One region of the Fictibacillus sp. 7GRE50 genome, then DNA from elsewhere that is predicted to be linked to it. Evidence: a T-box and tRNA genes for the amino acid it is inferred to sense, from the RefSeq annotation. Region 1 holds a T-box; the other holds one or more tRNA genes.
The links. The T-box of region 1 lies ahead of IHV12_RS00270 (valine--tRNA ligase). A T-box ahead of a tRNA ligase gene usually reads a tRNA of that ligase, here a tRNA-Val.
Positions count from the first base shown of each region.

Region 2: it encodes a tRNA-Val, which carries the amino acid that the T-box ahead of IHV12_RS00270 (valine--tRNA ligase) is inferred to sense. The anticodon was not compared.

Region 1 is NZ_JACZDW010000001.1:52,267-59,455, reverse strand. Features, by position in the region: gene IHV12_RS00285 (hypothetical protein) at 1-875, shown strand, start outside; gene ysxE (spore coat protein YsxE) at 872-1,945, shown strand; gene IHV12_RS00275 (hypothetical protein) at 1,974-2,168, opposite strand; T-box leader at 2,337-2,559, shown strand; gene IHV12_RS00270 (valine--tRNA ligase) at 2,607-5,255, shown strand; gene IHV12_RS00265 (bifunctional folylpolyglutamate synthase/dihydrofolate synthase) at 5,331-6,629, shown strand; gene IHV12_RS22535 (GGDEF domain-containing protein) at 6,738-7,189, shown strand, end outside.
Region 2 is NZ_JACZDW010000003.1:587,544-594,732, reverse strand. Features, by position in the region: gene IHV12_RS14220 (YjcG family protein) at 1-70, opposite strand, end outside; gene IHV12_RS14215 (alpha/beta hydrolase) at 130-861, opposite strand; gene IHV12_RS14210 (phosphatidylglycerophosphatase A family protein) at 1,003-1,560, shown strand; gene IHV12_RS14205 (hypothetical protein) at 1,613-2,269, opposite strand; gene IHV12_RS14200 (hypothetical protein) at 2,515-2,880, shown strand; tRNA gene IHV12_RS14195 (tRNA-Val) at 3,019-3,094, shown strand; gene IHV12_RS14190 (short-chain fatty acid transporter) at 3,165-4,490, opposite strand; gene IHV12_RS14185 (CotD family spore coat protein) at 4,666-5,115, shown strand; gene IHV12_RS14180 (sigma-54 interaction domain-containing protein) at 5,309-6,985, shown strand.

The sequences.
Region 1 (7,189 bases):
GGATGCGATGGAAAGAGAAACCTCATATCATCCTGACTGATTATGGAGAGAAGCGTATCCGTTATTGGAGTGAGAGCGAGAGTATGAGATGGCACATAAGTTGGCGCGATGAGTCCTCTAAGGGCTCAGGCGCTGTGCCAGATCGTATGATTCGTACTAAATCGGGTGAACCTGCCATAAAATATGGAAACAGGTGGCTAACTGTTCATGATCATACAGAAACATTGTATGGATGTGAAGATGTTGAACGTTGGGGACAGTTCATCGGCACATTACTAAATGCGGCAGTGTCTGTGAAAAATCAAGAGGTGTTCATGAAACAAATCGAACCTCCTGTCTTTGATTTGAATCATTGTATGACGCTTGCTCAAAAGTATTTAGAAGCTAACTTTCAATGTATGGTTACGAGTATAAAAGAGAGTAAGCAAAGATTGGAATTTTCTCGTGCTATAAAAAATAGAATGAGAAATCATGCATTACCTGTTCTTGATAAAGAGCTAAGCGTAAAAAATGGGAAGAAAATCTTTCACTTCTTATTTTATCAGGGGGGTGAATCTTTACCAGTAAAAGGGTATCTGCCACTTCGTAAGTTTATGGTAGAGTGGCTGGAACAAACCTCACCTTCTTCTTTAAAACGGCTGTTAACGGAGGTGAATAAGCATTTTTCTTTGGAACAAGAGCATGGGTTGTTACTTTTAGCTGAGGTCGTTATGCCTTGGGAACTGTATGATTGCTTAGATCAATTAGATAACAGCTCCTTAGAAAGAATGATAGATGGCTTGAAAAGATATGAAGATTGCTGGAAAAAAAATCGAACATTGGTCAAAACAGTAACCGAATGGTTTGATGAAAAAAGAAGGAAGGTGGCCCTATGACAACGGAAAAAGATACATTAAATTACGGGCCCGTCCTTTTTCATTATGATCTATTTCCCGAGAAGTTAGAGCAGCATGGGAGAGTTAAGAAGGTCATAACGAAAAGGGGTACATTTGCACTGAAAGAAGCAGAGATGTCAGAGGATGAAAGAAGCTGGTTTACGCATGTGATCCAACGTCTTTCTGAGATAGGTTTTCATCAGGTCGTTCCTCTGTATCCTACAAAGTTTGGTGATTATACGGTTCAATTAGGATCAAGAACGTATTATTTAATGCCATGGTTTGCGTCTGATGAAAGAAATGAGAGAGCGAAAGATGAAGTTCTTATCGATCACTTAGGAAAGATTCATGCGTTAACACTGAAGGAGCAAGACTTTTCAAATGAAGTGGTAGAACATTCGTATCAGTATCTCATGAACAGATGGGAAAATCGGCAATATGAAATGGAGAGATTTACGGAAGAAGCAGAACAGAAAACGTATATGTCTCCCTTTGAACTAACATACCTTAGTCACTTTCATCAGATCATGAGAATGACAGAAGAAGCGAAAAGAAGATTGAAAGAATGGTATGAAACGTGTCAAAGAGAAAAACGCTACCGGAGCGTACTTTGTCACGGTAAGGTTTCAAGGAATCACTTGATCTTTAACCCAACAGGTGAAGGCCATCTACTCAATTTTGAAAAGGCCGTTCTGGATACACCAATCAGAGACTTAGCCGTTTATTTTAGAAGAGCAGCTCATCAAAAGGAATGGTCTGCAGAAGAAGGAAAATCATTATTAGACCTTTATGAAAAACACGTACCTTTGCTAAACGAAGAAAGAGGATTATTAATTAGTTATTTATCTTATCCTGAACCTGTTTTTAATGCAGTGGATCTTTATTGCATGAAACGGAACGATTATTCTCAAATTGAAATGGTGCATAGGCTTGAGAGCAGAATAAGAGCCATGAAAAAAATCCGGGATTTCTGTGATGCGATTATGATGGCTCCCCCACCTGCACCTTTAGAGCAAACAGATTCTATTCCAACAAAAATTCACATAAATGATGAAGGAGATCACATATAACGACTATATGTGATCTTTTTTTGTTTTTTTAAAGAACATCATAAGCGAAACACACATGGAGGATCACTAAGGTTAAAAGGATGATAAAATCAACAGCAGATGGAAATAGTATCGTCCTTAAAAGCTGAAAGACAATAAGTGGCGCAGTCAATTGTCCGATTGTTTGTTTGAGTGTGACAAACCACCCAGGAAAACGTGTTTTTCGAAAATACTTTCTAGACAAAAGAAGCCCTCCATTCGCCCATTTTTTATAATTTATGCAACAATATAATTAATGTGAAAGACAGGCTTTCACCAAAGGGCGATCAAAGGCATAGAATAACTTTTATAAGTTACGGTAATACTATTGACTAAAAACAGATAAGTTGTATAAAATATACTCAGATTCTATATTGTCGCGTAGACAGGGAATAGTACAACATAACACCTTTTAGAGAGAGGATTCATCTGCTGAAAGAATCCTTAAGGAATGTTAGTTGGAAGTCGCCCTTGAGCATCTTCTCTGAAACTCGAAGTAGGAGAAGACGGTCCATCCGTTATTCATGAGTGTACAGCAAGTTTATTTAGACTTGCCGTAAATAAAGGTGGTACCGCGGAGTCCTTTCGTCCTTTTTGACGAAAGGGCTTTTTTGTTTTTTTAGAAATAAAGGAGGAGAATAGAATGACGAACGAACAGAAAGAACTGACGATGCCAACGAAATATGATCCGAAGGCAACTGAAGAAAATCGTTATGATTTTTGGTTGAAAGGTAAATTTTTTGAAGCAAAGAGCGAAGAGGGTAAACAGCCGTATACGATCGTAATCCCACCTCCTAACGTTACAGGCAAACTACACCTCGGGCATGCATGGGACACAACGCTTCAAGACATCTTAACACGTACAAAACGTATGCAAGGATACGATGTTCTATGGCTGCCTGGGATGGATCATGCTGGTATTGCAACCCAAGCAAAAGTAGAAGGAAAGCTTCGTGAAGAGGGGATTTCTCGATACGATTTAGGCCGTGAAAAGTTTTTAGAGAAGTCGTGGGAATGGAAAGAAGAGTATGCAGAGTTTATTCGTAATCAATGGGCAAAATTAGGGCTCGGCCTAGATTATTCCCGTGAACGCTTTACATTAGATGAGGGTTTGTCTGATGCAGTTAAAGAAGTTTTTGTTACCCTTTATGAAAAAGGCTTGATCTACCGTGGTGAATATATCATTAACTGGGATCCAAAGACGAAAACAGCTCTTTCTGATATTGAAGTTATCCACCAAGATGTTCAAGGTGCGTTCTATCATATGAAGTATCCACTAGCTGATGGATCTGGACATATCGAAGTAGCAACTACTCGCCCTGAGACGATGCTTGGTGATACAGCAATCGCTGTTCATCCGAAAGATGAACGTTATCAACACCTAATCGGCAAAAAAGCTATCCTCCCAATCGTTGGACGTGAGATCGAGATTGTTGGAGATGATTATGTTGATATGGAATTTGGTTCAGGAGCTGTAAAAATCACACCTGCTCATGATCCAAATGACTTTGAGATCGGGAACAGACACAACCTTGAGCGTATCCTTGTAATGGATGAAGGCGGTCAGATGAATGACAATGCTGGTGCTTACCAAGGACTCGACCGATTTGAGTGTCGAAAGCAGATCGTTAAAGATCTTCAAGAGCAAGGTGTATTGTTCAAGATTGAAGAGCATATTCATTCTGTTGGACACTCTGAGCGAAGTGGAGCGGTTGTTGAACCATATCTTTCAACACAATGGTTTGTTAAGATGCAGCCTTTAGCAGACGAAGCGATCAAGCTTCAAAAAGGTGAAGATAAAATAAACTTTGTTCCTGATCGCTTCGAGAATACGTATATGCGTTGGATAGAAAACATTCGTGATTGGTGTATCTCGCGTCAACTTTGGTGGGGTCACAGAATCCCGGCATGGTTCCATAAAGAAACGGGAGAGATCTATGTTGGTAAAACGGAGCCGAAAGATCCCGAAAATTGGGAGCAGGATACAGATGTTCTTGACACATGGTTCTCATCTGCTCTTTGGCCGTTCTCAACGATGGGATGGCCAGACGAAGAAGCTGCTGATTACAAGCGTTACTTCCCAGGAAATGTACTCGTAACAGGTTACGATATCATTACGTTCTGGGTTTCAAGAATGGTCTTCCAATCGATTGAATTTACGGAACAAAAGCCGTTTAACGATGTGCTGATTCACGGGCTCGTACGTGACTCCGAAGGAAGAAAGATGAGTAAATCACTCGGTAACGGTGTTGACCCGATGGATGTGATCGAGAAGTATGGCGCTGATGCTTTGCGTTTCTTCTTATCAACAGGAAGTTCACCAGGAAACGACCTTCGTTTTTATTGGGAAAAAGTAGAGTCTACTTGGAACTTTGCTAACAAGATCTGGAACGCATCTCGTTTTGCATTGATGAATATGGATGGTATGCAATACGACGAGATTGATCTAAGTGGAAAGAAATCACTAGCTGATCAATGGATTTTAACGCGATTGAATGAAACGGCAGAAGATATCACACGTTTGATCGATGCATACGAATTTGGAGAAGTGGGACGCCTGCTTTATAACTTTATCTGGGATGATCTTTGTGACTGGTATATCGAAATGGCAAAACTTCCACTCTATGGGGAAGATGAAGAAGCGAAGAAAACGACTCGTTCTGTTCTAGCACATGTGTTAGACCAAACGCTAAGATTGCTTCATCCTTTCATGCCATTTATTACAGAAGAAATCTGGCAGCACTTGCCTCATAAAGGTGAATCGATCACTATTGCTTCTTGGCCAGAAAAGCGTGAAGATCTTCATTTCCCTGAAGCAGCAAAAGAATTTGCGCTGATTACAGAAGTGATCCGTTCAGTTCGTAACATCCGTTCTGAAATGAACGTTGCTCCGAGTAAGCCAGTTGAACTACAGATTAAACCAAAGAATAAAGAGATCCTTTCAGCACTCGAATCAAATCGTCATTATTTAGTGCGTTTCTGTAACCCAGGCGAACTTATCATCTCAGATGAGATCTCAGCACCTGAGAAGAGCATGAGCACGATTTTAACAGGTTTAGAAATGTACCTTCCACTTGAAGGGTTGTTAAATATCGATGAAGAAATTAAGAGACTTGAAAAAGAAGCTGAGAAATACGCGAAAGAAGTAGAGCGCGTACAGAAAAAATTAAGCAATGAAGGCTTTATGAAGAAAGCACCTGAAAAGGTTATAGAAGAAGAGCGTGCAAAAGAAGCGGATTATCAAGAGAAATATGATAACGTATTAGCGCGTATTAAAGAACTTCAAAGCTAACACATCATCTATATGAGGCGAATCCTTATTTCAGCAGGGATTCGCCTTCTTTATGGTTAGAAAGGCGGAATTAACTTGAATTCTTACAAGGAAGCACTAGAGTGGATTCATAGCTTATTGAAATTTGGTATAAAACCCGGTCTGAAACGAGTGGAATGGCTCTTAGAACGAACAGGCAACCCCGAAAAGAAGATAACGTGTATACATATTGCAGGCACGAATGGTAAGGGGTCAACTGTAGAATATATAAGAAGCATCATGAATAAAGCGGGTTATTCTGTAGGTACGTTCACATCTCCTTATCTCATTTCTTTCAATGAGAGGGTATCATTGAACAGGGTACCTATTGCAGACGAAGAACTGCTTCATTATACAAGAATCGTAAAGCCTCTTGTTGAAGAAGTTTCTTTAACCAATCTAGGAAGTCCTACCGAGTTTGAAGTGATCACCGTAATCTCACTTCTTTACTTCGCTGATAAACAGCCTGATATTGTTGTATATGAAACAGGGCTTGGGGGTCTTTACGATTCTACTAACGTAATAACACCGATCTTAAGCCTCATTACAAACATAGGCTTTGATCATATGGGCATACTCGGTGAAACGCTAAAAGAGATTGCCTTTCAAAAGGCTGGGATCATCAAGCGTGGTGTACCTATCATTACAACAGCAGATCAATCTGAAGCACGTGAAGTGATCGATCGTAAAGCGAAGGAAATGAATGCAGAGAACTATTATCTTGATCGTGATTTTTCTGTTGTACACGTAGAAAGTACAAATAGTGGTGAAAGATTTCTCTATACAGATTCTGAAGTTCATAGAGGTATAGAACTTGAGATTTCTATGATGGGAACGCACCAAATTAAAAATGCTGGATTAGCAGTGGCAGCTGTTAAGCATTTAACAAGGTCTGGCAAGTTTAATATTTCGCTCTCTACGTTAATGGATGGACTTCGCGAAGCAATTTGGGCTGGAAGATTTGAAAAAGTATCACATTCACCCGATATAATAATTGATGGGGCTCATAACCAACAAGGTGTTGCAGCACTTAAACAAACACTGATCAATCATTATGGATCTAAGCGAATCTTTCTTTTGTTTGCGGCTTTGGAAGATAAGGCGTATGCAACGATGATGCAAGACTTGGTAAGTGTCGTGTACGAAGCGTGTTTTACATCCTTTGATTTTCCAAGAGCAGCATCTGCGGAACAATTGTTGGCAGAAAGCCCTCTGGAAAATTCATATAGCATCTCTTCTTGGAGAGAGGCATTGCAACATGTAAAAGACCAATTAGAGGAAGATGATATTCTCATAATTACTGGATCGCTCTACTTTATTTCAGAAATTAGAAAAACATTTACAAATTTGGAATAACATTTATTGTAATTTTTAGAACTTTTGATAAAATAAAAGATAATGAATTTGTCCTAGTAAAAAAGTTGTGTATTTTAAACAATCCTTATTTGGAAGGGGGACAAGGTGGTGGCGACTCGTATGGTAAATAGAAAAAAACGTATGATTCTTATAGCGGCATGGATTTTCTTTTTCCCACTCGCTATTTGGACGGCTGTTCAGATGACGAGTAACCAGCCTGATATCAATGTAATCGACCTTGGTATTATAAGCTTTTTAGCGATCGTTGTTTCTTGTTTCCCGATCAAAGTGATGAATACGAACATCTCCTTCATGTCTGGAATCAACCTAGCCGTATTTCTTTATTATGGGCTGACTGTTGCGTTATATATGACGCTATTATCTGTTTTAGCCATGTTTATCTCTCTAAAGGTTCATGTCATAAAAGAGTATTATAGATATATGGCGAACAGCCTTATGTTTACATGGCTAATTATCTGTGAGAGCTCGGTATTTCATCTCTTTGGAGGTGAAGTGGGACCGTTTGCAGTTGATGAATCTATTAATTTGATTCCTGTAGT
Region 2 (7,189 bases), on a different contig from region 1:
AACGCTTTCGGTAGGAATTCACTTTATCTTGTAGATTTTTTGATGGAAAAATTGCAATGCCGTATTTCATATTTCTTCCTCCCTCATATTTTAAACTAGTATACCAAATATTCTTTTTATTTCCCACAGTTACAGGTCGCTGTAAAGAAACCTTAAAGCGGGAATTAAGTCTTTCTGCCAATTTACCCAGAGATGATTTCCTTGAAACTCAGCGTATTCATAATCGAGAGCTAAATTGTTTAAAAGCTTACTCAGCTGTCTGTTTGGAGTTAAGAAATCTTTGGTAATTCCTTCAGGATTCGTAAACTGTTCTTCTTCATCACCTATAGAGTGATAGATGGTCAACGTTTGCATATGTTCTATGGATTCAACGGTATCAATAAGGCTTTCAGGAACATAAGGAGATTGTACAATCACTTTTCCGAACGTATTCGGATACAGAATACTCAGCTTAAATGCTATGTAACCACCTAGAGAATCTCCGATTAAGCCCATGCCTGCACCAAGTTGGAGCGTGTTAAACTTCTCATTAAGATAAGAGGTAAGTTCAAAAGCCATGAATCGAATGTAATTCTCGTGCTTCTCTCCTGTGGGGTCATATTTTGCTTTTCGATCTTCAATTCCTTTATGATTTACACCAACAATGATACAGCTCTGTAAATTTTCTTCTTCCATTAGTCGATCGGCGGTTTTCGCCAGCTTTCCTAACTGAAAGTAGTCTCTGCCATCTTGTGCGATTAGAATAGGGTATTTAACGAGTGGAGTAAACTTAGAAGGCAGGTAGATGAGCAAGTCAATCTCCTCATCCAAGTAGTTGCTGTATATTTTATCATCTGTAATAGAACCTTTAAGTATGGCCATAAAAAGTACCTCCTGTGCTGACTGATCTTTAAATTATAAGCGTTTTCATTCAACTCGTTTTATTGTATCACATAATGATATAATGAAAGAATCAAATCGTTTTGCCATAAGAGATCGAACATTAAGAAGAGGTGAAGTCTGTTGAATAATAGAGTGCACAGTCGAGAAGTTGAAGCAGCGGCTAGAAGGCTGTTGAATGAAAGAGGCGTCACAATTCCTGAAATCGCTGAGATCGTATATGAAATGCAGATCCCATTTTCACCTGGCTTAACGAAAGAAGAGTGTATAGAAAGCGTCGATGCTGTTCTTATGAAGCGCGAGATTCAGCATGCTATTCTAGTCGGAGTAGAACTTGATATACTTGCGGAACAAAGAAAGTTATCTGAACCACTTCAAAGTATCGTTGAACAAGATGAAGGATTGTTTGGAGTAGATGAAACCATCGCTCTTGGTGCCGTTTTCGGATATGGATCCATAGCTGTTACAACCTTTGGTCACCTAGACAAATTTAAAATGGGTATTATTCAAAAATTAGATACGAAGATAGCAAATGGGAAAGTGCATACATTCTTGGATGACCTTGTTGCAAGCATTGCTGCTAATGCTTCAAGCCGACTCGCACACAGACTCCGAGATAAGCAGGAGCGTCTTGATCTTGAAGAGATTAAGATTCGTGATGAAGAAGAGAAGATTGGATAAATAACGAGCAAAAACACGCCTTAAATTTGGCGTGTTTTTTTATTGTTAACAATTACAATATATCAATAGAGACAATATCTAGTAATGGGAATTTGGTTTGCGCAGTATTATTTATGCGTGCATAGTCTGATTGTACTTCATCAATTTGCACATTAAGAAATACCCTTCCAGCTACAATTAAATCTACAACTACATCTCCGTTAGCTAACGAAATGAGCACTGAGCGAAGAGTTCGACTAGTAATTGTTGGTGTATTAGTTGTAACTAAAATAGAATTTTGATCTACTGCAGCAATAGATGTGAATAAAACATATCGATCTACAGTTGCACTAATTACTCGAATATAATCCGATCCAACCTCTCTTATTGTCACATTCGTAAGAAATGCTGCTGCTAGACCCGGAACATAAATATCCACTGTAAATACTCTAGAAAAATCAATTACACGAGATCTAAAATCAGTACTGTTTACTTCAGGAGTTACCCCAGCTCCTAATGTATTATCAATGCTTCCTATTTCAAACAGATTGATTAACGCATTAATACCATTTACTAAGTTAAATACACGTAAAAAGTTACCTCCAACTTCTCGAATTGAAACACTATTAAAGGGCGTTACTGCATTACCCGTGATATATACATCTACTAGATTTTCACTAGCTAGAGGAATGATTCTACTTCTTAGCGTGCGGCTTTGGATGATCGCCATATGATTCACCTCCTTGCCGGAACAAACTTTTATAGCAAGACGATGCTCATTATAAAGATTCCATACTATAATCTATTAATAAAGTAAGAAAGTGTGTAGTGTTCTATCTTGCGTTTAACATAGGTAAACACATATTTATCGATTAATAGGCATGTATCCTATCATTTTCGAAATAAATTAATATGCTATTTAGTATCTGGTATACAGATTGATTAATACTAAAAATGGATGGGAGGTCAGTAACGATGGGTGACTCTTTATTCCACGGAAAAGAGAAATGTACAAAGCATGATAACACACGCGGTTGTGATAGCTGTGTATGTGATTTCTTTCGTGATCTATCCGACGACATTGATTTTTGTAGCCAAAACTTAAACAGCTTCCTTGTAATCGTCTTAAAAGGAATTGGACCGTTAAGCTTGAATGGAACAACAGATCCTACGTTGTTCAGATTTGTACGTTGGGAACACACAAAGTGCTGTGTTGTGCTCTCTTATGAAGTAACGACGGCAACGGGAACAGCTACTCGTAATCTACTAGTTAACTGTAAAGACATCATAGCTGTAACTTGTGTACAAGACGGAGATCTTGCTGCAGGTACGTTCAACTAATCGTTGATTCAGCCGGGATCTTCTCCCGGTGTTTACATATAAACAGGCGAAGACACATTTTTTTGTTGAACAATAAAGAAAAGTGTTGTCAAAACTCGTAAAAAGCATATATAATAATTTTTGTTAGACAAAGGCATTGATTCGATAGCTCAGCTGGGAGAGCGCTACCTTGACAGGGTAGAGGTCGGGGGTTCGAACCCCTCTCGAGTCACCATACATAATAAGCAAACCTCCTTAGTGATAAGGAGGTTTTTTTGATGCTTTCTTTGTTGGATTTTAATGTGTTATAGCAACAAAAACACGCTAGAGATAAAGACCCCTGTAATGATCATCATAACAAGACCGTATCCCATAATGTCTTTTGCTTTTAATCCAGCAATAGCTAAAGCAGGAAGCGCATAGAATGGTTGGATCATGTTTGTCCATGCATCACCCCAAGCTACAGCCATAGCCGTTCTTGATAACGAAACGCCTAAGTTTTGTGCTGCTTCTAACATAACAGGTCCTTGAACCGCCCATTGTCCACCGCCAGACGGAACAAAAAAGTTAACGAGGCCAGCACTCCATAAAGTAAATAAATGAAAAGTATGTTCGTTTGAAAAGGAAATAAGCATATTGGATAGGACCGCCACAAGTCCCGATGAAGTTACGATTCCCATTAGTCCTGCATAAAAAGGAAACTGAATAATAATTCCGCTCGCATTTTTCACAGCATCCGTAACCGCTTTCAAAAATAACAGCGGTGTTTTATGTAAGATGATACCGATAAAAAGGAATAAAAAGTTTACGATATCTAGATTTAAGCTAAATCCATTTTTCGTGAAATAATAGACTAGGTATGAGATTCCTAATAGCCCTATGAGAATAGATAATAACTGACTATTTTCAAGTCGATCAGCAGGTGTTTGAAGGGTTTCTTCTTTACTTGCTGCCTCATGTGATTGCTTGTCCTCTAACAAAGCGGGATCGATTACAAACGCTTTTTCACCCGGAGGAACCATTAATCTGTTAATGAGCGGTACCATTATGAATAAGCCAGCTAGAATAATGAAGTTGAACGATGAAAAGATTGTCTCACTAGTCGGAACAACTCCCATAATGTTTTCGGTAAAGTGTCCCGGTGTAGCGATTGTTAAGACAACCGATCCTGATAGACCTCCACACCATATGATAAAACCACTATAAGCACTTGCGATTAATAACCGGTAGTCGACACCTTTTACTTTCATCGCAATTTCTTTTGCGAATAGAGCACCTATTATAAGTCCGAACCCCCAATTGATCCAGCATGCGACGAGCGCGACTAACGTTACGAGTATGATAGCTTGCCCAGGTGTTTTTGGGATTTTTGCTAAGTAACCTAATAGTTTCTTAAATAGCGGGGAGCTTGCCATAACGTGGCCGGTCACTAATATTAACACCATCTGCATGGAAAACGTTAATAAACTCCAAAAACCTGTACCCCAATAATTAACGATTTGCACAGGAGTGCTATCTGTCGCAAATAGTGCTAAACCACATACGAAGAATGTCAGTAAGATGACCAACAGAAAAGGATCGGGCATATACCTTTGCATCAATCTGTTTGAAAATGAAATTAAAAGTCTCAAATTTCTTCTTCCTCTCCTCATAAATGATATTTGAATAGTATGTATTTCAAGTACAGTTCGATTAATTTCTACAAAATCCTTTTAATACTTATTGATAAATGGACGAACTTTTTAAGTCGTCCTACATAAAATATAGAGAAATAGGATATAAGGTTTTTGAAAGGAGAACATTTTTTTGGCTTTATTTAAACGCCCTGGCATTTTTGCCAAAAAGGGAATGGTTCCTAATATGGGTGCAATGGGACCTACGATGGGAGCAATGGGTCAGATGGCGCCTACGATGGGAGCTATGCAACAGATGCCCCAGATGGGTGGATGTGGATACCCAGCAGTATCACCATCTCAATATTATCCTCCACAAGTTATGCCTGCACAGTTTAGCCCTACGAACCAACAAGTTCAATATAACCAGCAAGATGTATATGTTCCGATGGTTCATCCAACTCAAACGACTCAAGTCAACCAGATGAACTATAAATATGTACATTATTTCCCTCAGAACACGAACGTCGTAAACCAAGCAACGCAGCAAAACCTTTGTGGAACGGTCCAACCCATCATGGCACCTTGTCCCCCGCCATGCCCTCCTCCATGTGGTCCATGTGGTCCTTGGAGAAAGAAGTAATAGTGAAGCTGTCGACACGGTCGGCAGCTTTCATTATTTCGACTAGTACACTCCACACGTTATAGATTTTTGAATAATTAAACTTTTCTAACTATAATGAATAAAAAATAGTATGATTAAACAATCGGCTAATAGAAAAACCATTAGTTTACTTTTAAAGAGTTTACCAGACGACTTCTAAGGAGGGACATACATGCCAGCAATATTGGAGAAGGACACGATTTCTTTTTTCTATATAGAAGCAACTCTAAACAATGTAATCTTAATAATGAATGATCGATTGAAAGAAGAAATAAACAACACTGTTATAAATGAATCAATTGAAACAGTATTCGATGAGTGGAAACCAACATCAGGAGGCAATTTAATTCAAGCTCGTTTGAAGGATAAGAACTTTATTTTTATTAAAGATAAAATATCAGGTAATAGGTTTGTTTACGTAGGAATCGTTTCTGCTGAATTGGAAAAGAAGTCTGAAGAAGTGAAAGAACTTCAGAGATTGAATCTTCACCTTGATGCTATCATTGAAAGTTCATACGATGGCATTTATATAACAGATAAAGACGGAATTACGTTACGGACAAACTCTGCCATTGAACGAATAACAGGAATACCAAAGGAATATTACATAAATAAAAAAGTGGATGATCTAGTGAAAAGAGGAATTCTTGAAAACTCGATCACAGATAAAGTCATCCAAAAGAAGAAAAGTGTCACACACATTCAATTAAGCTATTCTGGACGCGAAACTCTGCTTACAGGAAATCCTGTTTTTAATGAAAACGGTGAAGTTGAAAGTGTCGTTACCAATATACGTGATCTATCTGAATTAAACAGTTTACAAAAAGCACTTAGTCAGGCGAATAAGTTAAACGAAAGTTACCAAAAAGAAATAGAACGCTTAAAAGGGAGCGCATCTTTATTTGGTGGAAAAACAGTTGTTGAGGCGGATCAAATGAAACTTATCTACGATACAGCGAGTCGAATTGCGGATGTATCGGCAACTGTACTTATTTTAGGAGAAACTGGGGTAGGTAAGGATGTACTGGCAAAGTACATCTATAATAAAAGCGAGAGAAAAAGAAGTGGCACGTTTGTTAAAGTAAATTGTGGTGCTATTCCTGCTGATCTATTAGAATCTGAATTGTTTGGGTATGCACCGGGAGCCTTTACAGGTGCAAACAAACAGGGAAAACCAGGTTTGTTTGAATTAGCTGATAAAGGCGTATTATTTTTAGATGAAGTTGGAGAGATGCCGTCGACCCTTCAGGTGAAACTGTTAAAAGTTATTCAAGAAAAAGAGATTCAACGTGTTGGCGGAACAGTAACTAAGAAAGTGGATGTACGTATTATTGCTGCTACGAACCGTAACTTAAAAGAGATGGTGCAAAAGGGAACGTTTAGAGAGGATTTATTTTATCGACTAAATGTTGTTCCTTTATTCATACCAGCCCTTCGTGAAAGAAGGAAAGAGATTCCTAGTTTAATTTCATTATTTTTGGAACAAATCAACCAAAAGTACAACACAGCAAAAGTAATAGATTCAGAGCTCAATGCATTTTTTTACAAGTATTCTTTTCCGGGTAATATAAGAGAGCTTTCAAATGTATTAGAGCAGCTTGTCCTTCTTAACAGTGAGGATTTATTGGGACTGAGACATTTACCAGAGGAATATCAGTCAAGTAAAGCTTCAATGAATGAAACAGAAATTCAAACATTAAAAGAAGTTGTTGAACATGCAGAAAGAAAATATTTAAGTCAAGCAGCAATCAAATACACAACCACCTATGAACTTGCTAAAGCTCTTGATACAAGTCAGCCAACAATCGTAAGAAAACTAAAAAAATATAATATCCGTTTAAATGAGTAAATCAAGCCACTTCTTTTAAGAAGGGGCTTTTTGCTTTTAATAGTTATCAATGATTCATTTTTGAATCATTGATTCTTTTTTAAATCATAGAAGGAATATCCAATTTGTTACGATTTTGATTCATTTATGAATTCCGCTCTTTTTACTCATATTGTTATTCATGTTATTGACAGATGAGTGCGGGAAAGATTCCCGAAACTTCTG